Regions from separate parts of the Polaribacter sp. Q13 genome, predicted to be linked through region 1. Evidence: riboswitches for the same ligand, from Rfam matches in the RefSeq annotation. Region 1 holds a riboswitch; the other holds the start of a gene.
The links. Region 1 has a riboswitch for cobalamin ahead of JOP69_RS04085 (TonB-dependent siderophore receptor). Riboswitches for the same ligand answer to the same signal wherever they lie in the genome.
Positions count from the first base shown of each region.

Region 1 (15,228 bases):
GTAATGACGATGACAATAGTGAAAATTTTGAAATAAACGGTGAATTCAATCATACAATTACAGGTTGTGATAATACAGATAACCTTGAAATTAACTGCGTAGAATTCATCAAATTTATTGACGAAACAAATGTTAGTCTTTTGATTGACGGAAGTGATATTGTTTATATTGGAAATTATGAAATAATTGACGACAAAATTAATATTGAAACAACAGATAATTTAAATATTAATATTTCGTTTATTATTCAAGATGGAATAACCTTAAAACGAATTGAAAATAATGACATTTGGGTTAAATCGGAATAAAAACTACTTACAACACCGTGTATAATTTATTGCTGGTAATCGCTTACTTACGAAAGTCCTTTGGGACTTTCGTGGTTCGTGTTTTATTTACTAAATTCACTACTTAAACACGCAACAAACCATACACAACAACGAAGGGTTAAAAGTTACTTTTATAGAATAAATTAATAAGAATGAAGAAAATAGGATTAATTGGAGGAATTACTCCAGAATCTACCATTTTATATTATCGAATTTTAAATGAATTGAATGCTAAAAATTTAGGTAAGGCTCATTCTGCAGAAGTAATTATTAGTTCTTTTGATTTTGGCAAAATAGAGAAACTTCTCAAAGAGAATCGGTGGGATTTGTTAGAGCTGTTAATGGCTGAAACTGGTAAAAGTCTAGAAAAAGCTGGAGCATCTTGTATTATTATCTGTGCAAATACTATGCATTTGTGTATAGAAGCCGTTAAAAAAGTGGTTTCTATTCCTGTTATTCATATTGCCGAAGCAACTTCAAAAAAAATAATTGAAAAGAAAATAAAAAAGGTTGTTTTATTAGGGACAAAATATACCATGGAGAAAGATTTTTTTATTAATTTTTTAACTTCTTTTGGTATAGAAACGATCATTCCTAATGTAGCAGAAAGAGATATTATACATAATGTAATATATGAAGAACTTGCTATTGGAGTTCTCAATCCAGTCTCAAAAGAAAAGTATTTGAAAATTATAAATAGATTGATTAAGAATGGTGCAGAAGGTGTTATTTTAGGTTGTACAGAAATCCCATTATTAATTAGTCAAGAGGATGTTACTATACCTGTTTTTAATACTACTAAAATTCATGCTACTGCAGCTTTTAACTTTTCAACTAAACATAAGCAACAACAACAGCAACAGCAACAATAATCGGCAGTATTTTACATGAAGTTTACTTTACTATTACTATTTTTTGTGGGAAATATCTTTTCGCAATCGGAGGTTTATTATTACAAAGATTCAAACAATAATTTTACTTATAAAAATATTGATAAAGAAGAATTTAAACTATTAAAAAAACAGATTTTAGAACCAAATTCTAAGGCCACTTATTGGTTTAAAGTACCTGCAAGTTCAACTTATTTAAACTATATTTTTCGAATAAATAGCATAAGAGCTAATAATGTTCATGCGTATCAGAATTTAAAAGAAGTTAAGAAATTAAGTAATCAAAGATATGTATCCTTTAAATTTTCAAGAAAATATCCAATATATATAAAAACGAATTCTAATTTTAGTTCTTATTATCCTGTAGTGCTGCAAAAAGAGGAAGCTTCTTTATTTCGAGAAAAATTACTGCTAATACTTAATGGTTTTTATTACGGTGCTGCATTTTTAGTAATACTTTTTAGTATTAGTTATTTTTACTTTTTTAAAGATATTGCTTTTTTATATCATGCTTTTTTACTTATCTGTATCTCTTTTAGTTTTGTAGTATTTGATGGATCATTAAATTTATTTAATGTGGATGCAAAAAATATAGAACTTTTAATCTTATTAGATTACATTTTACTGAGCTTTAGTTCATTAAAATTTGGGAATAGTTTTTTGATGTTAGATAAAAATTTTCCTACCGTTAAAAAGTATACTTTTTTTTTATTTTTTAATATTGTGTTATTTGTAATCTTATTTTATTTTTTAAAAATTAATGTACTTTATACCATACTAAGCATTTTAACACTACTATTTTTATTTCTTTATTGGTTTTTAGGTGTTTTACTTTTTAAAAGAAATAAGCATACTAAACTCTTTGTATTTTCATATGTATTCTTATTGTTTAGTGGTTTTGATTTTTTTGTTTTAAAAAACTTGGGAATTTCATTGTTTGAAAGTAACCCCACCAATTTAAAAATAGGGGGCTTTGTGCAAATTATTGTATTATCATTTGGGGTATTGTATAGAGAGAAAGATTTAAGAAAATATAATTTTTATATGAAGAATGAAATTATAAGATATTCTAAAGAATTAAAAAAACTTATAAAACCAGAAGAGGAAGTTCCTTTAACAGAAAGTTTAGAAAACTTAAGTATTAGAGAAAGAGAAATTTTTGATTTAATTGTAACGGGGAAATCAAATAAAGAAATAGCAAATGAAGTAAACATCTCTGTAAATACCGTAAAGTTTCATGTGAAAAATATTTACGGAAAATTAGAGATAAAAAATAGAAAAGAAGCCTTAATCATTGAAAACAGTATAAAAAAACAGATTTTATAAAGTAAGCTACCTAAAAACTACCCTAAAACTACCCATTAAATAGGGTAAAATAATTGAAATTTAAGTTAATTTTGAGGTATATAAAGTCCCCCACTAATTAGAAAGAAAGACCTTCTGTAGAAATATTGAAGGTTTTTTTTTATTTCATTTTTTCAAAAAACGTCATTTCATAATTAGGTAACAAATCTGGATTTGTAATTTTTATAATATCTTTTAAAACTAAATCGGGTCTTGTAGCTGCTAACTCAAAATAAATGATGCCACCCGTTTTTCCTTTTTTAGTTGTAGATGTATAAATCTCATCATTTTTAAAGGCATTGAATTCAGTATAAATTTGATTGCTTTGTAATAGCTGTTCTTTTGCAGAAAAATAACCAGGAGATATCCAATAATCAGCATTTTGTCCTTTATCAAAAATACTTTCAAAACTTAAAGATAAACTTCCTTTTCCCTTAGTATTTTTCCATAAGTAGTTAAGATTTGCATCTTTAAAAAATTGAGCAACAAAACTTTCTCCGGCAGGTAAATTCCAAATATCCTTACTCATGATAGCACCTGATAAAATAGTAGGCTTTTTAGTTGATTTTATAGCGATATTTTTTGCTTCCAAATAATTTGTTTCAATTACTTTAAAAATACTGTCAGCCTGTTTTTCTTTATTAAAAAGAACGCCAAAAAATTTAATCCATTCGGCTCTTCCTAACGGTGTTTCTTCTAACCAATCTCCATTATAAATTACATTTATACCAGCTCTTTTAACGGTTGTCAAACTTTTATCCGCAGAAGAAACACTATAACCAACAACCAATTCAGGTTGCAGGTCTAGCAAAATTTCTGTGTTTAAAGAACTTTCTTTACCAATTTCAGTTATTTTACCAGCATCAATTAACTGTCTTGTTTTTTCTGATGAAACATATTTAGTATACGGAAAACCAATAATTGAAGTTTCTTCATTTAACAACTCAACCATAGGAATATGAGTTGTAGATGTAACGACAATCTTGTGAATAGGAGTATAGATGGTGTTTTTTAAAGAGGAACTATTTCCGGATTTGTTTTTAATAATATATTCAGAAACTTCTTTAGATTTTTGATAAGCAGATTTTATAATTAACTTTTTAAGACCATGATCATCAATAATATCAAACCCTTTCGCATATTTAATACTACTTTCGGATTGTGAGTTTTTATGAACGTTAACGATTTCTTTTTTACAAGAAATCGTTAACGTTAAAAAGAATAAAACAAGAATAAAATTTAAATTTTTCATTAAGAATATACTTGATTTTCTTGTTCTTGGACTCTAATAAAAGTAGTTCTTTTCGTCAATTCTTTTAATCTGCTTGCACCAACATAGGTACATGTAGATCTTATTCCGCCTAAAATATCTATAATGGTATCATCTACATTTCCTCTATAAGGAACGTCAACTGTTTTTCCTTCAGAAGCTCTATAGTTTGCAACACCACCAACATGTTTATTCATAGCAGTTGTAGAACTCATTCCGTAAAAAGCTTTGAATTTTTTACCATTTTTTTCTATCAATTCACCACCACTTTCTTCATGACCAGCAAGCATACCACCTAACATTACAAAATCTGCACTACCTCCAAAAGCTTTAGATAAATCGCCAGGAATTTTACAACCTCCATCAGAAATAATTTGACCGCCCATTCCGTGAGCAGCATCTGCACATTCTATAATAGCAGATAATTGTGGATAACCAACTCCGGTTTTTACGCGCGTTGTACAAACAGAACCAGGACCAATGCCAACTTTTATAATATCAGCGCCAGCCAACAATAATTCTTCTACCATTTCACCTGTAACTACATTCCCTGCAATAATTACTTTTTTAGGGTGATTTTTACGCATTTTCTGTACAAAATTCACAAAATGTTCAGAATAACCGTTGGCAACATCCACACAAATAAAATTAATTTGAGGAAATTCAGATAAAATCTGCTTCACTTTTTCTGAATCTTCTTTTCCAGTTCCTGTACTAACTGCAATATTATTTAATGTTTTTTTATCCGCTTTTGCGGCAAAATTTCTCCACTCTTCAATAGTGTAATGTTTATGAATTGCGGTAAAAAGACCATGTTTTGCAAGCGCTTTTGCCATTTCAAAAGTACCTACGGTATCCATATTTGCAGCCATAATTGGTATTCCTGTCCAAACAACATCACTATGTAAAAAAGTAAATGTTCTTTCTAAACTTACTTGCGAACGCGATTTTAGTGTAGAACGTTTAGGACGAATCATAACATCTTTAAAACCTAATTTTAATTCATTTTCTATTCTCATCTCTATCAAAATTGTTAAGTGATAAAGGTATTAAATTTGAAAATGGTTTTATTAGATTATTGATGGAAATCAGTTTAAATCGAATAAAAATGAAATGTAATTTTATTATAAATTAATAACTCTTACTAACAAAAGGTATTTCTTTAAAACCAGTTACTTTATTGATTAGAATAGTTGCTGTAAAAAAATAGTTACAAAGTAAATTTGCGAATTTTGGTAAAATATCTGCAACTTCTTTGTTTTCATTATTGTGTATCATTACCATTAATCTAACGGCCTTCTTTGAAAGTGAAGAACACTGATTCAAAATACCTACAGGAGATTTTCCTCCGGGTAAAACAAAACCAGAAATAGCATCTTCTACTACTAACTTCATCTTTCTATAATGATCTAATAATTGTTGATGATCTTTTTCTGTAATAGCCAATTTACCTCTTATAGAACCATTAAGATGATAGCAAAGAGGCAATAACCAGTTCAATTCTTTTTCTAATTTTTTTAATTCTTTGCTATTAGGGTAATTTAAGATTAAAACAGAGAGTTCGTTAATAGCCCAAGCTACTGAACGAGTTAGTTGATCTGTTTCTATTTCGTAATCGCAAAGAGAAGAATCTTCATATATAAAAGGATAACAAAGCTCATCTATGTTAGATTTTGGATGTAATTTTTTCATTAAAATTATTGTTTTTATAGAAACTTAATTTAGTTCATTTTTGCGAAGAAAGTTAAGCTATAATTTGGTAACAAATTTGGGTGCGTAATTTTTATAATGTCTTTTAAAAGTAAATCTGGTCTTACAGGAGCTTTTTCAAAGTAAATAAGTCCGCCCGTTATTCCTTTATTAGTGGCATAGGTATACACGTTTTTATTCTTAAAAGTATTAAAAGAATTGTAAGATTGATTAGATCTTAACATTTCTTCTCTGCTTTCAAATAAACCACAACCAATCCAAAAATCGGCATCTTTTCCCTTGTCTAATACGCTTTCTATACTTAAAGGTAAGCTACCATTTCCTTTGGTGTTTTTCCATATATAATTTGTGTTGGCATCTTTAAAATAAGTAGCAATAAAACTTTTACCAGCTGGCATATACCATGTGTCTTTAAATAAATTACCAGAAATAATAGTGGGAATAGTTTTTGATTTTAAAGCTATTTTTTTTACAGCTAAATAATTAGACTCAATGACGTTAAAAATACTGTCTGCTTCTTTTTCTTTGTTGAATAAAACACCAAAAAACTTAATCCATTCTGCGCGACCTAAAGGAGTGTCTTCTAACCAATCTCCATTATAAATAACGGGAATTCCGTTTCTCATAATTGTTTTATATGTTTTGTTATTCCCATTTAAGCCAAAACCAATTACAAGATTTGGAGCTAATTCTAGTAGTTTTTCTGTGTTCATAGATCGTTCACTACCTAACTCAACAACCTTACCTTCAGCAATACGTTTTCTAGTTTTTTCTGAAGAAATAAACTTTGTTTGAGGAAATCCGGTTAAAAATTTTTCTGCTCCAATTTGTTCTAACATTGATATATGGGTAGTACTAGTTACCACGATGTTTTTAATAGGAATTTTTAATTCATTTTTACTAAGATCCGTTTTATCGCCAAGTAGGTAGGTAAATTCTACTTTAGAGTTTTGATACGGTTTTTTTATGACTAATTTTTTCTGATTATCTATTGTAATTATATCAAAACCTTTAGCATACTTTATGTTACTTTTTAGCGTTGTTTTTACTGTTGCTTGATTTGCTTTTTTTTGACAAGAAAAGAAGAGACTACTTATAATTAAGAAAGCTAAAAGATGTTTCATTTTAATAATTTATTTCTAAAACTTGTGCGTATTGTAATTTTAAATCAAAAGATTTTTCTAAAGGGATTTTATTGATAAAAGAATGCAAACTTCTCATAACACCTGCATGCGTTATAATAACAACCTTTTTGTGTTTTTGCTGGCTTATTTCTAAAAGAAAATTTGTAGTTCTAGCATGTAAATCTAAATATGATTCACCCTTTGTTACAGCAACCTTTACAAAGTCATTCATCCAAATATCTAATTCAGTTTTATTGATATCGTTCCAGTTTTGTAGTTCCCAATCTCCAAAATTTAACTCTTTTAAACGATCATCAAAAAGAACTTTATTTGAAAGTTTTTCGGCTAGCTTTTTACACCTTTTAAGTGGACTACTATAATAAACAGTTTCAGCATCATAAGTAGAAACTTTCTTTAAAATAGGTTTAATTTCCTCTAAAAAAGTATCAGTAACATCAATATCAGCTTGTCCGTAGCAAATTCCTTTTGCTATTTTGGGAGCTGTATGTCTAATTAATATAATCTCCATAAAACAAGTATAAAAAGATAAAAAACAACTTCTGCAACTTGTTGCAAAGCACCCGCACAATCTCCTGTTTGTCCGCCAATCCATTTCTTAAAAAAACGGGCTACATACCAATACGTTATTAATAAAGGTATAAGACATAGAAATACTCTGTAATTTTGGAAAAAGAAAAGTGGTAAAACTCCAAAAAAGCAAGAAATCACTAAAGATTTTGTACTCATTTGTGTTGTTGTCGGCTTTATTTTAGAAGTTTCAATATCTCTTACATACGGATGCGTGTAGAGTAGGATGGTAGCTATAAAACGACTAATAGCATGACCAGAAATAATAAGTAATGGAATATTTATAGCAGATGAACTAAGCGCTTGTATTGCTGAAAATTTTAATAAAAGAATTGAAAATAATCCAATAACTCCAAAAGTTCCTAATCTGGAATCTTTCATGATTAGTAAGATTTTTTCTTTGGTCCAGCCACCTCCAAAACCATCGCAAGAATCGGCAAAACCGTCTTCATGAAAAGCTCCAGTTGCCCAAATAGAAGAAATCATACTTAAAATAATAGAGATTTCTGGAGTAAAAAGAAACGTTGCCAAATAGTAAACCAAAGCAGCAATAGATCCTACTAAAATACCCACTAAAGAAAAGTAACGGTTACTTTTATTTAGCATTTCAGAGGAATGTCCTACCCACTTTGGGCAAGGTATTCTCGTAAAAAATAATATGGCAGTTAAAAAATAATGAATTTCTTTTTTCATAGCTTTAAGCTTCGCTTACATTGGCACTTTCAAAAGTGGCCATTTCGTTTAAAAATAGCACTGAAGATTGAATAATAGGCAGTGCAACCGCAGCTCCTGTTCCTTCTCCTAAACGTAAACCTAAATTTAAAACAGGTTTTACCTTTAAGAAATTTAATATTTTTTGATGACCTTGTTCTCCAGAAGAATGTGTAAAAATACAGTAATCTAATACATTTTTATCAATTGCATGAGCTGCCAACAAGGCAGAAGTTACAATAAAGCCGTCTATTAAAATAGTCATTTTTAAAGCAGCAGCTTCTAAAATTGCACCTGCAATCATTACAATTTCGAAACCTCCAAAAGTGGCGAGTGCATCAGTTGGTGCGTCTATATTTATGATGTGTTTTTGGTATACTTTTTTTAAAATTGTCTTTTTTTGTTGAAGACCTTCATCATTTAAACCTGTTCCTTTTCCAACACAATCTTCAATACCAATCGCTGTAAAATAACTCATTAAAAGTGCTGCAGAAGAAGTGTTTCCAATTCCCATTTCTCCAAAACCAATGGTATTACAGTTTTTTTGAAAAGATGTGTTTACTATTTCTTTTCCTTTTTCTAAAGCTAAATTACATTGTGCCATTGTCATGGCTTTTTCTATAGAGAAGTCTTTTGTTCCTTTTGCTGTTTTAGCAGAAATTAATGCATCACTTTTATCAAAATCGGCATTTACACCAGCATCTATAATTTTTAAATTGATCTTATTTTGTTTACAAAAAACGTTAATTGCAGCACCTCCATTTAAAAAGTTAAACACCATTTGCTGCGTTACTTCTTGTGGATATGGACTAACACCTTTTGATTTTGAAATACCATGATCTCCTGCAAATACAATAATAGTTGGTTCTGTAATTTTTGGAGTTAGTGTATTTTGAATGCTTCCTATTTTAATAGCAATCGTTTCTAACAAACCTAAAGAACCTATAGGTTTTGTTTTAAAATCTATTTTTTTTTGGAGGGCTGTTTGCATTTCTTTAGAAAGTGCTGTAATTTTTGAAGTCATATGTTATTTTAATTTTAGTGGTAATCCAGAGACCATAAAAGTCGCTTTGTTCGCTTTTTTTGCAATAAATTGATTTACCCAACCTTGTAGTTCTGTGAATTTTCTTCCAGATTCTGTTGTAGCATGCAGTCCCATGCCAATTTCGTTAGAAATAATAATGATATTAGCTTCTATTTTTGTGAGTTTTTCTATTTCTTGTTTGGCTAATTTTAAACATTCTTGCGTGTCATAATTGGTGTCAACATAAAAATTAGTAAGCCATAAAGTAACGCAGTCTATTACAACGGTTGTGTTTTTCGAAATAACGGAGCTAATGTTTTTTTCTTCTTCAATGGTGGTCCATCGTTCATCTCTATCAGAAATATGCCTTTCTACTCTTCGTTTAAAATCGTCATCCCAAATTCTAGAAGTTGCCAAATAAAAAGGTGTTTTAGAAATGTCTTCCGCCATTTTTTGAGCGTAACTACTTTTACCAGATCTTTCTCCTCCAGAAATATAATGAATCATAATTTTAAAATATATAAACACAAAGGTTGTAAACATTTTTTTAAAAAGGAAAGAATATCTAATGGAATTATCTTTAAATACTAACAACTAACTTTTCTTAAAAAGGCAAGTTGCCTTGTTATAAATTATATGTACTAATATTTATTACCTCTTTTTATAAGAGTACAGTTTTTTTAGAATGCTTTGCTAAATAGAATAGATTGTTTAGCTAAACTGTTATTTCCTAGCGTTTTTAGATAGCTAAAGAATTAGCTTATAAATGACAAAATATTAGTTTTTAATACTTAAAAATATTCTACATTTGACAAAAATTAGGGTTTTGTTCTTTTTGGGAACAAATTAAAAGGGAATTCGGTTTAACACCGAAGCTGTTCCCGCAACTGTAAGTTTATGCTGAATTTATTTCAGTACCTTATTTAAGGATGTTATTAAGTCTTTTACCACTGACAGACGTATGTTGGGAAGGTATAGTAACATAAAAACAAGCCAGGAGACCTGCCTAGATTTAAAAGATTATAACAATTAAAACTTTCGGGATAAAGGTTTATGTACTAATTCTATTTTGTACACAAATTTACCTGATTTATTTAGATTCCTTGTTCTGCAAGGAATGAAACATTATGGTTTTCTTGCAAAAGAAGAAGACTTAAATTAAATCATTAAAAATGAAAAGACAATTATTAATTGTTGGTGTTTTGGCATGTAGTTTTGCTAGCACAAATCTTTTTGCACAGCAAAAAGAAAAAGTAGAGGCTTTAGATGAAGTTGTTGTTACGGCAACAAAATTCAATCTAAAAAAAGAGAATACTGGTAAGGTAATTCAGAAAATTACTCAAAAAGAATTGCAACAAAATGCTGGTAAAAATGTTATTGAAATCCTAAATAATGTTGTTGGTATTGATGTTAGAGGTGTAAATTCTAATGCATCAGAACCAAGAAGTATTAATATTAGAGGAGGAAGAAATAGGCAAGTTTTAGTTTTAATTGATGGTGTGCCAGTTACAGATCAATCTGCAATTAATCAGCAATTCGATTTACGTTTATTAGCCGTTAGTCAAATAGAATCTATTGAAATTTTAAAAGGAGCATCATCTACATTATACGGTTCTGGAGCAGCTACTGCAGTTATTAATGTTGTTTTAAAGAAAGCTTCAGAAGATAAAATTTCTGGTTCTTTTGAAACAAGTGTTGGTACAAATAATACCGCAAATATTAAAGGAAGTGGATTGTCTGACAATAATCAGAATGTAAGTTTAAACGGTACTTTAGGAAAACTTAATTTCTTAGGTTCTTTTAGTATTACTGGAACAGACGGAATGTCTGCTGCAAAAAGTAAAACAAATGCTGTTTATGAAAATGATAGTTTTTATAGCAAAAATGCGTTGTTAAAATTAGGTTATGCAGTAAATGATAAGTTTTCTATTGAGACTTTCTTAAATTATGATAATTTTGATTATGATTTTGACGCAGGGGCTTTTTCTGATAGTGATGTAAATATTGGAGATCAAGAGCAGTTTAGAGTTGGTGTAAAACCAAAATACACTTATAATAAAGGAGAAGTTTACTTATTAGCCTCTGCAAATGTGGTAGAAAGAAATTTAGAGCAATTCAATTCTTTTGCGGGTGCTTTAGACAACTACGAATTTGTTGGTAGAAGTGTAAATTTAGATTTAGTAAATAGATATGATTTTAAGGATGGTAAAATTCAATTAATTACAGGTTTAAATTACCAAATTCATAGTAATAATACAATTACTCCTTTTGCAGAAATTGAAAAAGGAATTGCAAATTTTAATACTGTAGATCCTTATGCAAGTGTAGTGTATATAACAGATTTTGGTTTAAGTGCCAATGTAGGTGGACGATTAAATATTCATAATGTATATGGTAATCATGCAGTTTATGACGGGAATCTTGCGTACTCAGTTTTAAAGAATGAAAATGCTTCTATAAAATTATTAACTTCTTATAGTACTGCTTTTATTACACCAAGTTTGTATCAATTATATGATGGTTTTTCGGGTAATTTAGATTTAAAACCAGAATCTAATGAAACTTTTGAAGCAGGTTTTGATGTAAATTATAAAGATTGGCTTCAGTTTAATGTAGTTTATTTTAATAGAAAAGAAGAAGATGCAATCATTTATGATAATGCTACTTACAAATATGGTAATGGTTCTTCTGATGCAAATGGTTTGGAAATAAATACAAATATTACACCTCTTAAATTTTTAACTGTTAACGCTTCTTATACGTATGTAGATAAAGATAAAACAGAAGATTTTAACGATTATATTCCTGCAAATAAATTTGTAGCTGGTTTAGATGTAAATGCTTTTACAAATACATTCTTTAATATTACATATAAAAATGTAGGTGATAGAAGTATTTTTGATAGGTATGGTTCTTTTGGAACTGCTGGAGAAGATGTTATTTTAGAAAGTTACCAAGTATTAGATTTTGCTGCTAATTATAAATTATTAGAAGATACTGTAACTTTATTTGGTGGAGTTTCAAATATTTTAAATGAAGATTACGATGATATTTTAGGATTTTCTACACGTGGTAGAAACTTTAAATTAGGAGTAAGACTTCAGTTTTAATAAAGGGAAATTTGCTGTTTTCGAAAAGAGGAAGAAGACCATCTATTTTAGATGGTCTTTTTTTTTACAATAATTTTTTTACTTCATTCTTAATAAAACTAATGGCAGTGTCGGTCGGTGGTAAGGTTTTAGAGTAATCTACAATCACCTTTTCACGCAATTCATTAGCTGTTTTTGCAGTTTCTGCTACTTGTCTTAATTTATTAATAATCGTATTTTTTGTAGCCACAACTGCTGTCCAGGTATCATCTGTAATATACATTTGCTGCACTAAATTGTGTTCAAATTCTTGGTCTATATTTGCTATCAATAATTGTAAATAATCTTGCGTATCTTCTGTTATTGGTTTAATTCTAACCAACATCTTTACAGGGTTTATACGTTCACAAAACAACAACATACGTTCGTAAGCTTGTAATTTTATGGGTAAAGCTTCTTTTTTTCTTTGTGATAAAAGTGCTACTTTATCATCAGAATTTTGCTTTATTATCAATCTGTTAAATATATAATAAGCCATCAAACCTGTAACTGCAGCAGGTAAAATATAAGCAACACTTTCTATTAATCTTTCTTCCATAAATTAAAGTAATTTTAAAGAGTACAAATATAGAACTCCTAAAAAGATTGCAATACCAAAACTTAATAAAGTACCAATTAAAATGTATTCTGTTAGTTTTCTGTCTTTAGATGACGTTAAATCTCCAAATCTAAAAACGGATTTTGCAGCCAATAAAAAACCAATAGCTTCCCAATGATTGGTAATTACAAAGGTAAATACAAACAATCGTTCTAAAATACCAATATAGCGTCCGGCTTTTGCCAGAGAATCATCGTTTTCTTTTTTATTTTCCGGATTCCATTGGGTAATAATTATTTTTATAACAATAGAAGAAACAAAAATTACCAGCAGTAAAAATACGATCAATAATAAAATTGGATCTGTTATTAAGCTTTTTGGTGATAAAGAAAAATCAACATAAAAAGAAGTAGCAAAAGCTAATAATAGTAGATGTAGTATTTGATCTATAAAAAACCAAATTCGTTTTGTGTTCTTTTTTTGAAGATAGAGTTTTAAAAGATCTATCAAATAATGAGAACAGATAATTAACAGAAAAGCAAGCCAATACTTTTTAAAATTAAACTGAAGTATCAGTACTAAAAATAGGGCATGAAGTGCAATGTGATAATATAATTTTACAGATTTGACTTTCTTTTCTTCTTTGTTTTTAACCCATTTTTCTGGTTGAAAAACAAAATCTCCTAAAATATGTGCCAACAAAAATTTTAAAAATAAGAGCATTTTATAAATGTGTTTTTTGATTGATAATTTTTCTAAAACGTTTTTCTAGTTTCATAATAGGTTCAAATCCAGCACGTTTTTGGCGTTCGCTAACACGTCCTTGTGTAATTCCTAAAATAGCAGCAATTTCATTCTGCGTACTGTTTTCCGATTCTAAGGAAATTTTAAATACTTCAGCAGAGTTTTTTGTCCAGGAATCCATAGTTAATAAGGCTAAATCAAAAGCTATATTTAGTTCTGCATCAACTTCTTGCCAAGGTGTTTTTATAGCAATAGTTTGCTTTTTTAAATACGTATCAAACGCATAACCAGAGTTTATGAAGGCTTCACCGTTAGAGGCCGTAACTTCTGGAGTATTAAATTCTTTTTCTCCAATTCCTATTCCAATTCTAACATCTATATCTACAGTAGCTTTTAAATGAGATTTCAACTTTAAAGCTGCGTAAAAAGCATTTTCACAATTTTCTATTTCTAATTGAAAACTATCTCCTCTGTAAATCTGCCAATATTTTGGCGAATCACCAAAAGTACTTAACACTTCTTTTAGCGTTTCTAACCAAAAATTATCATCCTTCTTTCTAGAATTGATGATGTCACCTGTTAAAATACTAGTCATTTTTGAATCTTAATTTTTAGCTAATATATCATTTATTAGGCTAAATAACAAAATTATCTGTCTGTAAGCAGATATTTTAAATTATCTGTCTATAGGCAGATAATTGTGTTTATCTGTTCTTAGGCAGATATAGTTGGGATTCTTATGTAAAAATTGTGAATAAATAGTATTCGTCTTCTTTTATAGAAACGAATAGTTTGGTTAATTTCACACTTTCAAATTCCTTTAAAATAAACTATTGAGCACATATTTAGATTCTTTAAACGAAGCACAGAGACAAGCTGTCTTACAGAAAGATGGACCCATGATTATTATTGCGGGTGCGGGTTCTGGTAAAACACGTGTATTAACCTATAGAATTGCGCATTTAATGCAGCAAGGCGTAGATTCATTTAACATTTTATCGCTTACATTTACCAACAAAGCAGCCAAAGAAATGAAGGCAAGAATTGCTGGTGTTGTAGGTAATAGTGAATCTAGAAACCTGTGGATGGGAACTTTTCACTCCGTTTTTGCTAGAATTTTACGAACTGAAGCAGATAAATTAGGGTTTCCAACTAATTTTACAATTTACGATTCTCAAGATTCTGTTCGGTTGATATCAGCCATTATAAAAGAGAAGAATTTAAATAGGGAACAATACAAACCAAAACAGATTTTAGGAAGAATTTCTTCCTTTAAGAACAGTTTAATTACGGTAAAAGCCTATTTTAATAATCCAGATTTACAAGAAGCAGATTTACACGCAAGTAGACCAGAAGTTGGTAATATTTACAGAACTTATGTAGACAGATGCTTTAAAGCAGGAGCAATGGATTTTGATGATTTATTGTTAAGAACCAATGAGTTATTAGCCCGTTTTCCAGAAACTTTGGCAAAATATCAAGACCGTTTTAGATATATTATGGTAGATGAGTACCAAGATACCAATCACTCTCAATATATTATTGTGAGAGCTTTGGCAGACAAATTTGGAAACATTTGTGTGGTTGGAGACGATTCTCAGAGTATCTATAGTTTTAGGGGGGCAAATATTCAGAATATTTTAAATTTCCAGAAGGATTATCCAGAAGTAAAAACCTTTAAACTAGAGCAAAATTATCGTTCTACAAGTAATATTGTAAACGCTGCAAATTCTGTAATCGAAAAAAATAAAACAAAATTAGATAAAGAAGTTTGGACCTCTAATGATCCTGGAGATGCTATAAATGT
Region 1 is NZ_CP074436.1:997,767-1,012,994, reverse strand. It holds gene JOP69_RS04140 (hypothetical protein) at 1-308, shown strand, start outside; gene JOP69_RS04135 (aspartate/glutamate racemase family protein) at 482-1,201, shown strand; gene JOP69_RS04130 (LuxR C-terminal-related transcriptional regulator) at 1,217-2,545, shown strand; gene JOP69_RS04125 (ABC transporter substrate-binding protein) at 2,685-3,815, opposite strand; gene JOP69_RS04120 (GMP reductase) at 3,815-4,852, opposite strand; gene JOP69_RS04115 (hypothetical protein) at 4,965-5,525, opposite strand; gene JOP69_RS04110 (ABC transporter substrate-binding protein) at 5,555-6,667, opposite strand; gene cobC (alpha-ribazole phosphatase) at 6,669-7,196, opposite strand; gene JOP69_RS04100 (adenosylcobinamide-GDP ribazoletransferase) at 7,181-7,948, opposite strand; gene cobT (nicotinate-nucleotide--dimethylbenzimidazole phosphoribosyltransferase) at 7,953-8,990, opposite strand; gene JOP69_RS04090 (bifunctional adenosylcobinamide kinase/adenosylcobinamide-phosphate guanylyltransferase) at 8,994-9,497, opposite strand; cobalamin riboswitch at 9,795-10,015, shown strand; gene JOP69_RS04085 (TonB-dependent siderophore receptor) at 10,163-12,100, shown strand; gene JOP69_RS04080 (hypothetical protein) at 12,165-12,677, opposite strand; gene JOP69_RS04075 (DUF3307 domain-containing protein) at 12,681-13,400, opposite strand; gene JOP69_RS04070 (SatD family protein) at 13,402-14,016, opposite strand; gene JOP69_RS04065 (ATP-dependent helicase) at 14,255-15,228, shown strand, end outside.

Region 2 (15,228 bases), 710 kb from region 1:
TTTAGAGCATAAGGAACACTAGATACTTTATTTACAATTAATAAATCTCTAGATAATAATGAATCTGGAACTTCAAAATAGTAATCTTCTTTTATAGAATATACATTGAACAATCCTTTTTTAACGTTTCCTTCTTTTAAAAATTTCTGATACGTCAATTTTTTAGCATCCGTAGGTTTTATAGAATCTTTTTTTTCTTGATTTTCTTTATCAGAGGTATCCTTTTTATCTTGAGAAAAACTAGACAAGCTGGTAATCATCAAAATAGAAACAATTAAATACTGAACCAATAAAGCGCCTTTTAAAGAGGATATTTTCATAAATGACATTGTTAAAACATCAAATTTGCTTGTTATTAATAACTTAGAAAAACAAAACAGAGTGAACTCATTAAAAAACGGAGTGAAATACTATTATTGAGTAATATATGGCAATATGCACACAAATTCGTCATCAATTACCCCTGTTTTAAAAGCAGATATATTATAAAATTGATACGTATTCTCTAAATAAGTCAATCCAATATGATGACTATCTTTAGCTTTACACTTTCTTGGTGTGTAATTATTTTTAATGGTAATAAAATCTTCATCAATAAGAACTGTAATAATCAACGGATTTATTTTAGTTATTTCATTATGTTTTATCGCATTTTCTACCAACGTTTCTAAAGAGAGAAATGGTATTTTTTTAACTAAAATTGTATCATCACAATTATTTTTAATTGTTACATGTAAGCTCTTATTAAATCTAATTTCTTGTAAAAAAATATATTGTTCTAAAAAGCTCATTTCTCTTTTTACTGAAATTAAATTTCCGTCTCTCTCATCTAAAAGGTATCTATAAACATCCGCTAACTTTAATACAAACTGTTGTGATAAATCTGGATTTAAATCAATTAAAACATGCAAAGAGTTTAAACTATTGAATAAAAAATGTGGATTTATTTTTTTCTTAAGTTGATTCAATTGAAGAATTGCATTTTCTTTCTGATACTTTTCGTTGCTATATGTTAATTGTTCCTTCTCTTCTACAACCTTTAAATTCTCTACATATTCTTTTTTTAACTGCAATCTAGAAGCTATTAAGAGCAACATAAATGTAGTAAAAGCCAAAAAACTAATCCACGAAAAATATCCTTGTATATTTTTTGTAGTTTCTTTTAAATGAATACCCACAGGAAAACTAACCACTACTATTAAAGGTGTATTTCCTATTTTAATAGTATCATAATAACGTAAGACCTCTAAACCCAAAAATTCAGAAATCGCCTTATCTTTAAGGGAATTGATATTATTTGGAACGAAATATCCATTAATTTTAAGTGAACTGTTTAGAATTTTTTTAATAGAAATTGTACTAAAATAGGATTCTATTTTTTTTCCAATATACTTTGTGTCAGGATGCAACATGCAAATACCATCTTTATTTGTAACTACCGTATAGCCTCCATCTCCTTTATAAGTCTCTGAAAAATAGCTCCAAAATGAAATTAAATCAACATCGTAACCTGTATAAACAACTTTATTGTTAGGTAGCTTTTTAATATAAATTTTCCTATTAATTACTTTATCCGCCCTTGTAACTATAGTATCTATAACCACCTCATCTTTTACAAAATGAATATCTTTTAGAAATGTATCTATTTCTTTTTGATATAAAGAATCTTCCTTGTTAGAAAAATGAGTTTCATGTAATTTATTAGACGAAACAATTGAAACGAAACTATTATAAATACTATGGTTCTCTATGGCTAGATCTGATGTGAATAGTAATTTTTCCTTTAAAAATTCAAAAGAATTATTTTGTGAATTTCGAAGAATCTTTTGTGAATTTTTAAAAGAGCTATTCAGTTGATTAAATTCAAAAGCGACAATATTTTCTTTGGATTTTAAATTTCCTTGAATAATATCTTGAATTAAATCTTCTGTAACCGATGTGATTTTAGGAGTAATTAACGAACTACCAATAAAAAATACAGCAATCAACAGCATACTTATATATAAATATTGCCGATGTTTTTTTAAACGAGTCCAAAATATAGAGGTTTGCATATTAATTATTTAACCATTCTTTAAAAGAACGCACATTTTTTGAACTAATTAAAACAAAATCATTCTGTTTAGATGAAGGTTCTAATTCTATTTTTAATCTATTCTGACTGTATTTGATAATTGTTTTTATAGCTGTATGGCTTACAATGTATTTTCTATTTATTTTAAAAAAATCTTTTTTTGATAACTTTAAATCTAGATTCATGATAGTATCATCATACAAAAAACTATCCCCTTTTGTGGTAAATAAAAAAAGAGACTTGTTTTCTGCCATAAAATAGGCAATTTCATCAGCAGTTATAGAAATTAATTTTTCGCCTCTAGAAACTAAAAACCGTTGTTGTGCTTCTTTAGGCTCTTTAGGTTTTTTAAAATGATTTAATAGTTTTTCTAAATCACTAGAATCTTTAGCAGGAGTTATCGCGTAATTTTTATACTTTTCTAGTGCAGCATTTAATTTATGTTTGTCGTATGGCTTTAATAAATAATCAATAGCAAAAAATTGAAATGATTGTATGGCATATTGATCAAATGCCGTTGTAAAAATTATAGGAACATTGATTTTTAAAGCTTCAAAAATCTCAAAACTTTCCCCATCTCCTAAATGAATATCACTTAAAATTAAATCGCAGGTATTATTTTTAAACCACGCTATAGATTGCGCTACGCTTTCTAATCGTTTTTTAATATGTATAGAATACGTACTTTTTAATAATAAGTTTTCTAAAGATGCTGCTGCTAAATCTTCATCTTCAATAATAACAATATCCATTTTAAACCAATTTATTTGTATTTTAATTAAGTAGGCAACTTACTCAATATTATACATTTTTAATGCACACTTTAGTAATTTGTTTCTGTTTTTGAAAAAAAGAGAACATTATTTTTGTTTTTTAAGTAATTGTAAACAAATTATTTCTTTTTGTACACTCGTTTTTATAGAAATACCGTCGAGTAAGTAGTATTTCTTATTACTATAACAAAAGTTACACATATTCCTGCAATAACTTTATCATTAACGTAATACTAAGTCTATATAATTTAATATTTTTGTTTTCTATAAGAAACAAAAAAAGAATGAAAAAGTTACAACCTATCATGTTAGTTGGTACAGGTTCTGATGTTGGTAAAAGCTGGATAACAACTGGAATTTGTAGATGGTTGAAACAAAAAGGATACACGCCTGCTCCCTTTAAAGCACAAAACATGTCTTTAAATAGTTTTTCTACACCAGATAATCTAGAAATTGGAAGAGCCCAAGCAGTACAAGCAGAGGCCTGCGGAATTCCGCCAACGGTAGAAATGAATCCCATTTTATTAAAACCATCTTCTGTAAATAAATCGCAAGTTATTTTACATGGAAAACCAATTGGTGACCAAACCGCTAAAGAATATTTTTTAGGCAATGATAAAAAACATCTTTTTGAAGAAGCTAAAAATTCTTTTAAAGAATTAGCTACCAAGCACAACCCGATTGTAATGGAAGGTGCTGGAAGCATTAGCGAACTCAATTTAAAACATAGAGATATTGTAAACATGCGTATGGCAGCAGCAGCAAATGCTTGTGTATATTTAGTGGCAGATATTGATAAAGGTGGTGTTTTTGGAAGCGTATACGGCACTATAGCATTGCTAGAAGATTGGGAACGTACATTGGTAAAAGGAATTATTATTAACAAATTTAGAGGTGATCCTTCTTTATTTGTTGATGGAAAAAAGAAATTAGAAGAACTCACAGGGATTCCCATTTTAGGTGTTTTACCATACGCTACAGACATTATTATAGAAGAAGAAGATTCGGTTGCGTTGAATCTTAGAGCAAGAACAGCTATAGACCATAAATTAAATATTGCTGTAGTAAAACTTTATTACATGTCTAATTATACAGATTTTCAGGCCTTAGAGCAAGAACCACTCATCAACCTGTATTTTACAAGAGATGCCGAAGAATTAAACAAAGCAGATGTTATCATCATTCCGGGTACTAAAAATACGATTGAAGATTTAATTGCTTTAAAAAAAGAAGATTTAGATACTATTATAAAAGAACAATATAAGCACATTCCTATTATCGGAATTTGTGGTGGATATCAAATGTTAGGAAATGTTATTAATGATCCTTTTTCTGTAGAAAGTAATGTAAATTCAGAAGAAGGTTTAGGTTTGTTTGATATTGAAACAACTCTTTCCAAAACAAAACAAACCATACAACGTAATTTTCAATTTAAAGATTATAACGAATCTTGTGAAGGTTATGAAATCCACATGGGAGAAACTACTGTACCCAAAAACAAACATTTAAACCTTATTGAAGGTGAATATGAAGGTTTTTTTGATGGTGATAAAAGCTGGGGAACTTACCTACACGGTATTTTTGATAACCAAGACGTAGTTACCGAATTGTTGCAATTAAAATTCCCGAACGCAACAGCTATAAACTACAAGGAATTTAAAGCCCAACAATTTGATAAATTAGCAGATTGGATCGATGAAAATTTAGACATGGAAACGATTGTAAAAAACAGCTCAGAAATATGCTAAATGGCCACGGCGATGATCTTCATTTAATTGAAGGCGAGATTAAGCACAACTTCAGTTCTAATGTATATTATAAAGGATGCTCTAAAGCGCTGCTTGATGAGGTTTCAAAGCACGTTCGTTTAATACAAAGTTACCCTTCTCCTGCTGCAAGTGAATTGAATAAATTGGCTGCTAAAAAATTCAACCTTAAAAACGATCAGTTTTTGTTTACCAACGGGGCAACCGAAGCTTTTTATCTCATTGCTCAGTTTTTTTCTGATAAAAAGGCAGCAATTGTTGCACCAACTTTTTCGGAATATGAAGATGCTTGTAAAATATTTAAATTAAAATACGAGTTAATTTCTAGATCAGAAATACATAAAACCAATGCCGATTTAGTTTTTATTTGCAATCCTAACAATCCTACGGGAGCTATTTTTTCTAAAAGCGAATTAGAACTTCTTTTTCAACAAAAACCAGATACTACTTTTATTATTGATGAAGCTTATATCGAGTTTACTAACAGTACAGAATCTATTGTTTCATTAACAGAAAAGTACATCAATGTAATAGTTGTCCGTTCCTTAACAAAAACATTTACCATTCCGGGTTTGCGTCTTGGTTATGTAGTTTCAGATCCCTTAAATATTACCAATCTTTTAGCTTTAAAAATGCCTTGGAGCGTAAATTTATTGGCAATAAAAGCAGGAGAATATATTTTTAACAATTATAAAAACCTTCAATTTAATTGTACTGAGTTAATAGAAGAAACTGCTTTTTTTAAAGAACAACTTACCGCCATAGAAGGCATAAAAGTTTGTGATAGTACTACTTCTTATTTTTTAGTTGAATTACAGCGTACATCAGCAAAAAAACTTAAAGAATATTTAAGTACACAACATCAAATTCTTATAAGAGACGCTACAAACTTTAATGGATTAGAAGGAGAATATATTCGGCTTTCTACTCAAAGTAAAGAAGCTAATAACATATTAATTGAAGCTTTAAAAAAATGGATTTAACATCAATTTACATCTTAATAATTGCCTTTGCTTTAGATGCCATTTTTGGAGATCCTAAAAAATTACCGCACCTTATTGTTGGTTACGGAAATAGTATTTCTTTTGGTGAAAAAAAATTAAACAAAGGTGCTTCTAAAGTCCTTAAAGGCGCACTATTAACTATTTTATTGGTTGGTATTTCTTTCGTATTACCTTACCTAATTATTCGTTTATTAAATACGTACAACTTCCCTATCCTCTCTCTTTTATTTTCAATATTAATGTTGTTTTACTGTCTTGCTAACAAAACCTTGATAAAAGAAGGGTACGCCGTTTTTAATACCCTTAAAAATGAAGGTTTAGAAGCCGGTCGAAAACGTTTATCTTGGATTGTAGGACGGGAAACAGATAACTTAAGCGAACAACAAATTAGAATTGCCACGTTAGAAACCATGTCAGAAAACTTAAGTGATGGAGTGATTGCACCTCTTTTTTACTTTTTAATTTTGGGTATTCCTGGGGTAATGGCTTACAAAATGATAAACACATTAGATTCCATGATTGGTTATAAAAATGATCGTTATATATCATTTGGAAAGTTTGCTGCAAAATTAGACGATGTTGCCAATTATATTCCGGCTAGAATTACCGCACTGTTAATGTTGGTTGTTCAATTTAAATTAAGCGGAATTTCTTTTGTTTTTAAAGAAGGAAAAAAACACAGCAGCCCAAATGCAGGTTATCCAGAAGCTGCCTTAGCCTATATTTTAGATTGTCAGTTTGGAGGACCTAATTATTATCACGGAAAATTACTAAAAAAACCTTTTATTGGCAGTAATAACCGTGTAATTAAACACGAAGAAATTAAAACTGTTAGTCGCATTAATTATGCTGTAAGTATCTTATTTTGTCTTTTAAGTATCGCAATTTTATTACTGTTTCAGAATGTCTAAACTTCAAAAAAAATACATTATTACAGGAGCTCCAGGTACTGGGAAAACGACTACTATAAACCTTCTAAAAAACACTATTTCTTGTATGGATGAAGTAGCAAGAAAAGTTATTTTAGAGGAACAAAAAAATAACAGTAACGGTTTGCCTTGGGATAACCTTAATCGTTTCTCCGATTTGGTATTCAATGTAACGAGTCAAGAATTATTAATTAGTGATGCTTTAGTTTGTGATAGATCGCTATTAGATTTAGAAGCATACTTAGCTTTAGAAAACAAAATGATTCCCAGTTATCTTAAAAATTTCCCTTATAAAGAGACTTACCATAACACTATTTTTTTTGCACCAACTTGGTTTGATATATACTGCCAAGATGGACAAAGGTTACAAGAATTTGATTATTGCTTAAAACTAGAAAAAGCACTTTTAGAACAATATAAGAGCAAAGGATTTAAAATCGTTTTTTTACCCAAATATTCTGCTAAAAAAAGAACCAAACTGATACTAAAATACATACTTTAATTCAAATATAATCGATATATTTGTATTGTTATTGGTTTCTTATATCCTTAATTTAGGGTATGGAATTAAAAGGGAATTTGGTTAAAATCCAAAACTGTTCCCGCAACTGTAAAACTTATAAAAAAGACATCATTTTAACACCACTGTAGAGATCTATGGGAAGGTAAATGAATGTTAAGTTAAGTCAGGAGACCTGCCATTTCAAAAATTTTTAATAGTAACTCTCGGGTAAAGAGTTAGAGAATTATGTACACTCATATTTTTCTATCCCTTCCTGCTTAATTAATTTTTTTATGTTAAAAAGAATTATTTTATGCAGTGTATGGTATGTGTTTTATTCACAGTCCGTATTCGCACAAAATGGAATTATTACTGGAAAGGTAATAAACAAAGACACCAAAGGTGGAATTTATCAAGTAAGTATTGAAGTAAACAATGAAACTATTTTAGGAATCACCAACGAAATGGGTGAATTCTCTATCAAACCTAAAAAGTTTCCAATCAAATTGACGTTCCTTTTACTTGGCTATCATCAAAAGACAATTACAGTAAAAAAAGCTACCTCCAATTTAAACATCACTTTAGAACGAGAAGCTACACAACTATCAGAAATAGTTGTCAGTTCTAAAAAAGAAGAAGCTTTAGGCGTTCAACAAGTATCCAAAATTTCTTTATTATTAAGACCAATAAGTAGTTCTCAAGATTTTTTAAAATCTGTACCAGGGTTATTTATAGCACAACACGCTGGTGGCGGAAAAGCAGAACAAATTTTCCTTAGAGGTTTTGATAATGATCACGGAACTGATTTTGCTATTCAGGTGGATGATATTGGTATCAACTTAGGTTCTCATGCACATGGTCAAGGATATGCCGATTTGCACTTTTTAATTCCAGAAACTATTAAAACGGTAGATTACTTTAAAGGTCCGCACGAGATTTCAATAGGAGATTTTGCGGTTTCTGGTGCTGCTAAATTTACCTCTAAAGATATGTTACATGACAATCTTGTAAAATTAGAGTATGGTCAATATGATTTTGTAAGAGCTTTAGCAATGGTTTCTCTTTTAGATAAAAAGAATTTTTTAACCAAAAATTACGAAACCGCTTATATTAGTATTGAAGGAACTTTTAATAACAGTTTTTTTGATAGCAAGCAAAATCTTAGAAAATTAAATACTTTTTCTAAATATACGGTAGAACTTACAGAAAAGCAAAAACTAAAAGCATCTATATCTACTTTTAGTAGTGATTGGAATGCTTCCGGACAAATTCCGTTAAGAGCTGTAGAAAGTGGTTTAATAGATCGTTTTGGAGCTATTGATGATACAGAAGGTGGTGATACTCAAAGAGTGCATGTTAATTTACAATTAGATTCAGAAATTTCTGATGATGTAGCACTTTCAAATCAATTGTATTATGTTCATAATAAATACAATCTGTTTTCAAACTTTACATTTTTTCAAAACGATCCTGTAAATGGAGATATGATTCACCAATATGAAAGTCGTGATATTTATGCATATAAAGGTAATATTTCATTTAAAGATGCTTTTCAATTACCAAATAGTACAACAACCTTAGGTTGGTTTGTTGAGTACAATAATAATACAATAGGATTAAGTAATACAATTGGTAGAACTTTTAGAGTACAAGTAAATCAGTTTGATATTAAACAAACTAATTATGGTCTATTTTTAAAAGAAAGAATTCAAATTGCACCTAAACTAAATGTTTTAGCAGGTTTTAGAGGTGATTTTTATGATTTTAATTTAAAAGAAATATTCCCAACAGTTTCAGAAGGAAGTAGAAGTTCTTTTAGGTTTAGTCCTAAAATAAGTATCTTTTATGATATTACTAAAAAACTTCAATTATACGCAAAAGCTAGTTCTGGTTTTCATTCGAATTATGCCAATGCCGCAGTAAAAAATAAAGAAATAACTCCGCTACCAAAAGCAATTGGTTATGATTTAGGTACAGAATTTAAAATAGGAAAAAACTTAATCGGTAACCTTGCTGGTTTTTATTTAAAAAGTGATGCTGAATTTGTTTTTGTTTCTGATGGTTTTGAATTTGAAAACAAAGGACGTTCGGAACGTTTAGGAGGAGAAGCTTCTTTTAGATACCAACCACAACCTTACTTTTGGTTAGATACAGATTTAAATTACAGTTACGGAACCTTATTAGACGCTCCAAAAGGCGATAATAAAATTCCGAGTGCTCCAAGATTTAGTGCTACCGGTGGAGCAACATTCCGTTTTCAAAACGGTATTAAAGCATCATTACGTTATCGTTATTTAGGAGAAAGACCACTAATTGAAGATGAATCAGTATTTGCTGATGATTATTTTATTACAGATTTAGTAGTTAATTATTCAACTTCAAAATACCAGATAGGACTGTCCGTAGAAAACCTATTTAACAATGAATGGACAGAAGCCGTTTTTTATGATTCTTCACAATTAAAAGTAGAACCTGAACCTGTAGATGATATACATTTTACACCAGGAACACCTTTATTAGCAAAAATAAGTTTAACATATTTCTTTTAAAACATGGGAAAAAACATAGCCAATACAACACATACTTTTTTCTTTTGCGACGGAGGTTCTTGCCAAAAAGCAGGAAGCGAAAAAGTAGTAAGAGAAGCTCGAGCTTATTTACGTAACAATGAACATTGGAATAATACGCATACTATTAAAACTAGATGTAACGGAAGATGTGAAGATGCACCAACCTGTATTGTGCATCCTGGAGAATTTTGGTATAAAGAACTTACTCCAGAAAAAATTACTCATATTGTTAAAGGACATATAAATAATGATTGTCCGTTAGAAACAGAATTATTGTTTAAAAAAGGATGGCAAAAACATGCATCAGATAAAGAAATACCTCCTTTTAAACCAAAACCGTTTGAATTAAAAAACGATACCGAATTAGGCGATTGCCTTATTACCCGTGGTTTTAGTTCTGACCAATATTTATACCCCTTATTTTTATATTTCGCTGAAAACCCAAAAGGAATAACGCTATCTATGGCTGGTGATAAACCAATTCCGTTTACAGAAATAACTGCTGTAAACTATGCTAAAACTTACACGCTAGAATTAGAAACAGCCACCGATTGTATTTCACTTACCATTGCTGGTGTGCCTAAAGACAATAAAGAATTACAACAATCTAAAATTTCTAGTACAGAATATTTTTATCAAAAAAACGTAAACCAAACAGGTATCCGTTTTAAAAATAAATTTGGAGAAGTTTTGGGAATCATCAAATTTGATTCTATAGAAAATTTGGCCTGGAAATATTGTACTAAAATTCAATTACAAAACACGAGTCAAGATTTAACATCGCTATGAATAAAAACATCTCTATATTAGGTTTAGGTTGGTTAGGATTGCCATTGGCATTACAGCTACAAAAAAAAGGTTACACAATTAATGGCTGCACAACTTCGCTAAGTAGTTTAAAATCGTTCTCTAAATATTCGTTTCAAACGAATAGAATAAAAATTGAAGCTGATAAAATTATTGGAGATTGGGAGTCTTTTATACATGAAACCTCTACGTTAATTATCAATTTTCCGCCAAAGCGGATTGATAATATTGAAACCATACACCCGCTTCAGATAGCGCAAATTATAAAGCACACACCCCAAAATGTAAAGGTAATTTTTGTAAGTTCTACTTCTGTATACCAAAACACCAATAATCTAATAGACGAAACAGTAAAATGTGTTCCAGAAAAAGCATCTGGTATTGGGTTGATAAAAGCCGAAGAATTATTAAAACAGTATTTTGGAAGTAACCTAACTATTTTACGTTTGGCAGGATTAATTGGTCCAAAACGTCATCCCGGAAGGTTTCTTGCCAACAAAAAGCAATTAAAAAACCCGAATGTTCCGGTAAACCTCATTCACTTAAAAGATAGTATTGGGTTAATTGAAGCTATTTTAGAGCAAGATTGTTTTGGCGAAATTATAAATGGTTGTGCAGATGTGCATCCTAAAAGAAAGGAATATTATAAAAACGCTGCCATACAATTAAACTTGCCTGCTCCTATTTTTGGAGAAAACACTGCCCAAGATTTTAAAATTGTTGACAATTCTAAATCGAAATCAATCTTAAATTACGAATATCAGTTTGCAAATCCAGAATTGATTTTCACAAAAGACAAATTGCCAGAAATAAGCATTGTGGGCGCAGGTCCTGGTAATAAAAATTTATTAACGTTAAAAGCTTTTGAAGCCATTCAGAATGCTGAAATTATTTTACATGATAATTTAATATCAGAAGAAATAATGAATATCAATACAACTGCAGCACGTATTTATGTAGGTAGAAAATTTGGCGATAAAGAAGATCCACAAGCTCGACAGCATAAAATAAACGAATTGCTAAAAACACATTGCGAAATGGGGAACAAAGTAATTCGTCTAAAATCTGGTGATCCATATATTTACGGTCGCGCTGCAGAAGAGGTTCGTTTTTTAAAGAAACATCAACTCCCTTTTACAGTTATTCCAGGTATATCAGCAGCTTTAGCAGCAGCAAGCGCAATGAGTATACCTGTTACAGAAAGAGGTTTTTCTAATGCTTTTTTAATTTGCACAGCACATACTGCAGATTATTCTACAACACAACTTAAGGGAATTGCAGAAATGCTAAATGCAGGCAACACTTTGGCGCTTTATATGGGCTCTAAAAGTTTAGATAAAATCATTCCGAAATTAATAGCCGTTTGTAACAATCCAAACATCCCGATTAATGCTATTTCTAATGTTTCTAGAGATAATGAAATTTTATTGACATCAACATTAGAAAACATCGAAAAAGATATCATTACACAAAAACTACCAATGCCTGTAGTATTTTTAATAGGTGCAAACCCAATAAATTAAAAAGATGAAAGAAGGAATTTTATTATGCGGACACGGTACAAGAAGAGAAGCTGGCGTAAAATCGTTTAAACGATTGGTGAGCATTCTTAAAGAGCGTTACCAAGATAAATATGAAGTAGATTATGGCTTTTTAGAATTTAATCATCCTACGTATGAAGCTGCAGTAGAACGCATGTATGCGCAAGGTATTCGAAAAATATATGCATTGCCTGTTATTTTATTTGCGGGTTCCCATGCCAAAAATGACATTCCGTATGAGTTAAATACCTTACAAGGTTATCATGATGATTTAACCATTTCTATGGGAAAACATATTGGTGTAAGTTCTTTTTTACTCGATTTATCGTTAAAAAGGATTGAAGAAACAGAGAAAAAACTACCTAAAATAGATAGAAAAGAAACCTGTTTGGTAGTAGTTGGTAGAGGAACTACAGACCCAGATGCCAATAGCGATGTTGCTAAATTAACAAGCATGCTTTGGGACGGAATGGGCTTTGGTTTTGCCACCACAGTATACAGCGGAACAGCGTTTCCTAATGTAGAGGAAGGTTTACAATTGGTTGAGAAATTAGGTTTTAAACGTACCATTGTAATTCCGTTTTTCTTTTTTACAGGTGTTTTATTAGAGCGAATTTATAAAAGCGTTTCGGATATGGATGCGAGTTCTAATTTAGAATATGTGTACACAGATCCTTTTGGTGCCGATGAATTGATTTTACAGGCCTTTGATGAGCGTTTGCACGAAGCTAAAAACGGAATTGCAAACATGAATTGTCAGTTATGTAAATACAGAAAACAAGTCATTGGTTTCGAAGAAGACAAAGGGAAAGAGCAAATTGGTCATCATCTTAATGTAAAAGGAATTTTATTTGAAGAAGATGAAAAACCAAATGAAGAAGAAAACGGTTTTGCAAGCAAAATTAAAAAAATGTTAGGCATATGATAGCAGGTAAAATTTACGGCGTTTCATTAGGTCCTGGTGATGCTGATTTAATTACGCTAAAAGGTTTAAAAGCCTTACAACAAGCTGATAAAATATATTATCCGGGTTCTTTATTTAAAGACGGAAGAAAAGTAAGTTATTCGCTTTCTATCTTAGAAAATTATGATTTAGACGCTACTAAATTAGTCGGTTTTCATCTAAAGATGGATTTAGAAAGAGCGCAAGCCAAAGAAATTTACGAAACCACCTTTCAGCAAATTCTAGCTGATTATAAAAAAGGATTGTCAATCGCCATTGTAAGCGAAGGAGACATTAGTACGTTTAGTTCTTTTTCTTATCTATTAGAAAAAATACAAGCACATCAATTAACCATTCATTTAATTCCGGGTATTAGCTCTTATTTGCATCTAGCAGCAGAAAGTAAAATGCCTTTGTGTTTACAAAACGAAAAAGTAGTTGTTATTCCGCGTATACAAACACAGGAAGAGTTAGAAGAAGCGATTGCGCATTTTGACACCGTAGTATTAATGAAAATTATATCGGTTGTAGACATTATTACCGACGTAATAGATCACAAAAAACATAGCATTACCTATGCAGAACGCTTAGGCACCGATCAACAATTTATAACAACCGATTGGGCAATTGCAACACAAAGAGAAACCCCTTATTTTTCTCTTATCATCATTAAAAAAATAAACAAATGAAAATAACTGTAGCAGGCTTAGGTCCTGGAGATATCAATTATATGTTACCCGTAGTTAAAAATGCTTTACAAAAAGCAGATGTAGTTATTGGTTACGACTATTATTTTCAATTTGGAGCCTCTTTATTTAAAGAAGATGCAGAACTAATTTCTATGCCATTAGGTATGGAAGAAGCAAGGGCACATAAAGCTATTGAAAAAGCAAAAGAAGACAAATATGTTGTGGTTATTGGTTCTGGTGATGCCAGTATTTATGCCATGGCGGCGATAGTTTACGAGGTGGTTTCTAAAGAAAATCATACTGATATTGAATTAGAAACTTTACCAGGGGTTTCGGCATTTTTAGCTGCCGGAAGTAAATTAGGTGCGCCATTAGGTCACGATTTTTGTTGTATTTCTCTTTCTGACTTGATGACACCATGGAATAAAATTGAGCAACGAATTAAAGCTGCTGCAATGGGCGATTTTGTAACGAGCTTATACAACCCAAAAAGTAAAAAGAGACATTGGCAATTAGGGAGATTGCAAAAAATATTTTTAGCAGAACGCTCACCTTCCACTCCAGTTGCCATTATAAGACACGTAACACGACCAGAAGAAGAACTTAAAATAACCACGCTGGGCGAATTTAACCCTGATGATGTAGATATGTTTTGCTTGGTGATGATTGGAAACTCGCAAACCTATCGTTTTAAAGACTATTTAGTGACTCCTAGAGGATACTTAAACAGAAAACCACACACAGGTAAAGAAATTCAGCAAGAAAGCTTTAGAATCGTTACCGAACACATTAAAGATTTGCCTTTTGCTATTGCTGATAAATGGGCAATAACGAGAGTTATTCATACTACAGGAATTTTAGAAGATTTTAAGCATTATTCGGCAACGCCAGAAGCGATTGAAAATTGGCATCAACATCTTAAAAATGGTGGAGAAATTGTGACCGATGTTACCATGGTACAAGCAGGAATTACAAAAGCTTTTATAAAGGAATACGGCAACCAAATTCATTGTTTGTTAAATGATGAAGAGGCACAAGAATTAGCAAAATCAGCAAATATTACCCGTTCTCAAGCAGGAATTAGAAAAGCAATTGAAAAACACCCAAATGCATTATATGTTGTCGGGAATGCACCTACTGCTTTGTTTGAAATTGTAGATCAACTAAGAGATAATAAAACCTTTAAACCTGTTGGTGTTGTTGGTGTTCCGGTTGGTTTTGTAAATGTATTAGAATCAAAAGAACAGTTATCTCAAATTAAAAATACAGATTGGGTAATTATAGAAGGCAACAGAGGTGGTAGTAATGTTGCAGCTGCTATTGTAAATGCCGCTTTTACGTTACTCGAAGCATCCACCTATTTTAAATCTTAAAAGATGAACAAATTTACTTCAGAAAATATAGAAACGTTAGAACAGATTATTCTTGCTCGTAGAGATGTAAGAGGGAATCGATTTACGGACGAACCTGTTGTTCAAGCAGATTTAGATAAAATTCTATTTGCTGGAGTAAACGCACCTTCTGTTGGTTTTTCGCAACCGTGGGAGTTTGTTGTGATTAAAGATTTAGACATCAGAAATAAAATAAAGGATAGTTTTTTTGAAGAAAACGAGAAAGCTAAATCCCTTTT
Region 2 is NZ_CP074436.1:282,989-298,216, reverse strand. It holds gene JOP69_RS01350 (zinc-dependent metalloprotease) at 1-320, opposite strand, end outside; gene JOP69_RS01345 (sensor histidine kinase) at 414-2,054, opposite strand; gene JOP69_RS01340 (LytTR family DNA-binding domain-containing protein) at 2,056-2,826, opposite strand; gene JOP69_RS01335 (cobyric acid synthase) at 3,132-4,595, shown strand; gene JOP69_RS01330 (histidinol-phosphate transaminase) at 4,589-5,596, shown strand; gene cbiB (adenosylcobinamide-phosphate synthase CbiB) at 5,587-6,528, shown strand; gene JOP69_RS01320 (AAA family ATPase) at 6,521-7,048, shown strand; cobalamin riboswitch at 7,064-7,264, shown strand; gene JOP69_RS01315 (TonB-dependent receptor) at 7,342-9,597, shown strand; gene JOP69_RS01310 (ferredoxin) at 9,601-10,407, shown strand; gene cobA (uroporphyrinogen-III C-methyltransferase) at 10,404-11,948, shown strand; gene JOP69_RS01300 (sirohydrochlorin chelatase) at 11,953-12,891, shown strand; gene cobI (precorrin-2 C(20)-methyltransferase) at 12,888-13,598, shown strand; gene cobJ (precorrin-3B C(17)-methyltransferase) at 13,595-14,971, shown strand; gene bluB (5,6-dimethylbenzimidazole synthase) at 14,975-15,228, shown strand, end outside.
Region 2: another riboswitch for cobalamin. It lies ahead of JOP69_RS01315 (TonB-dependent receptor); the one in region 1 lies ahead of JOP69_RS04085 (TonB-dependent siderophore receptor).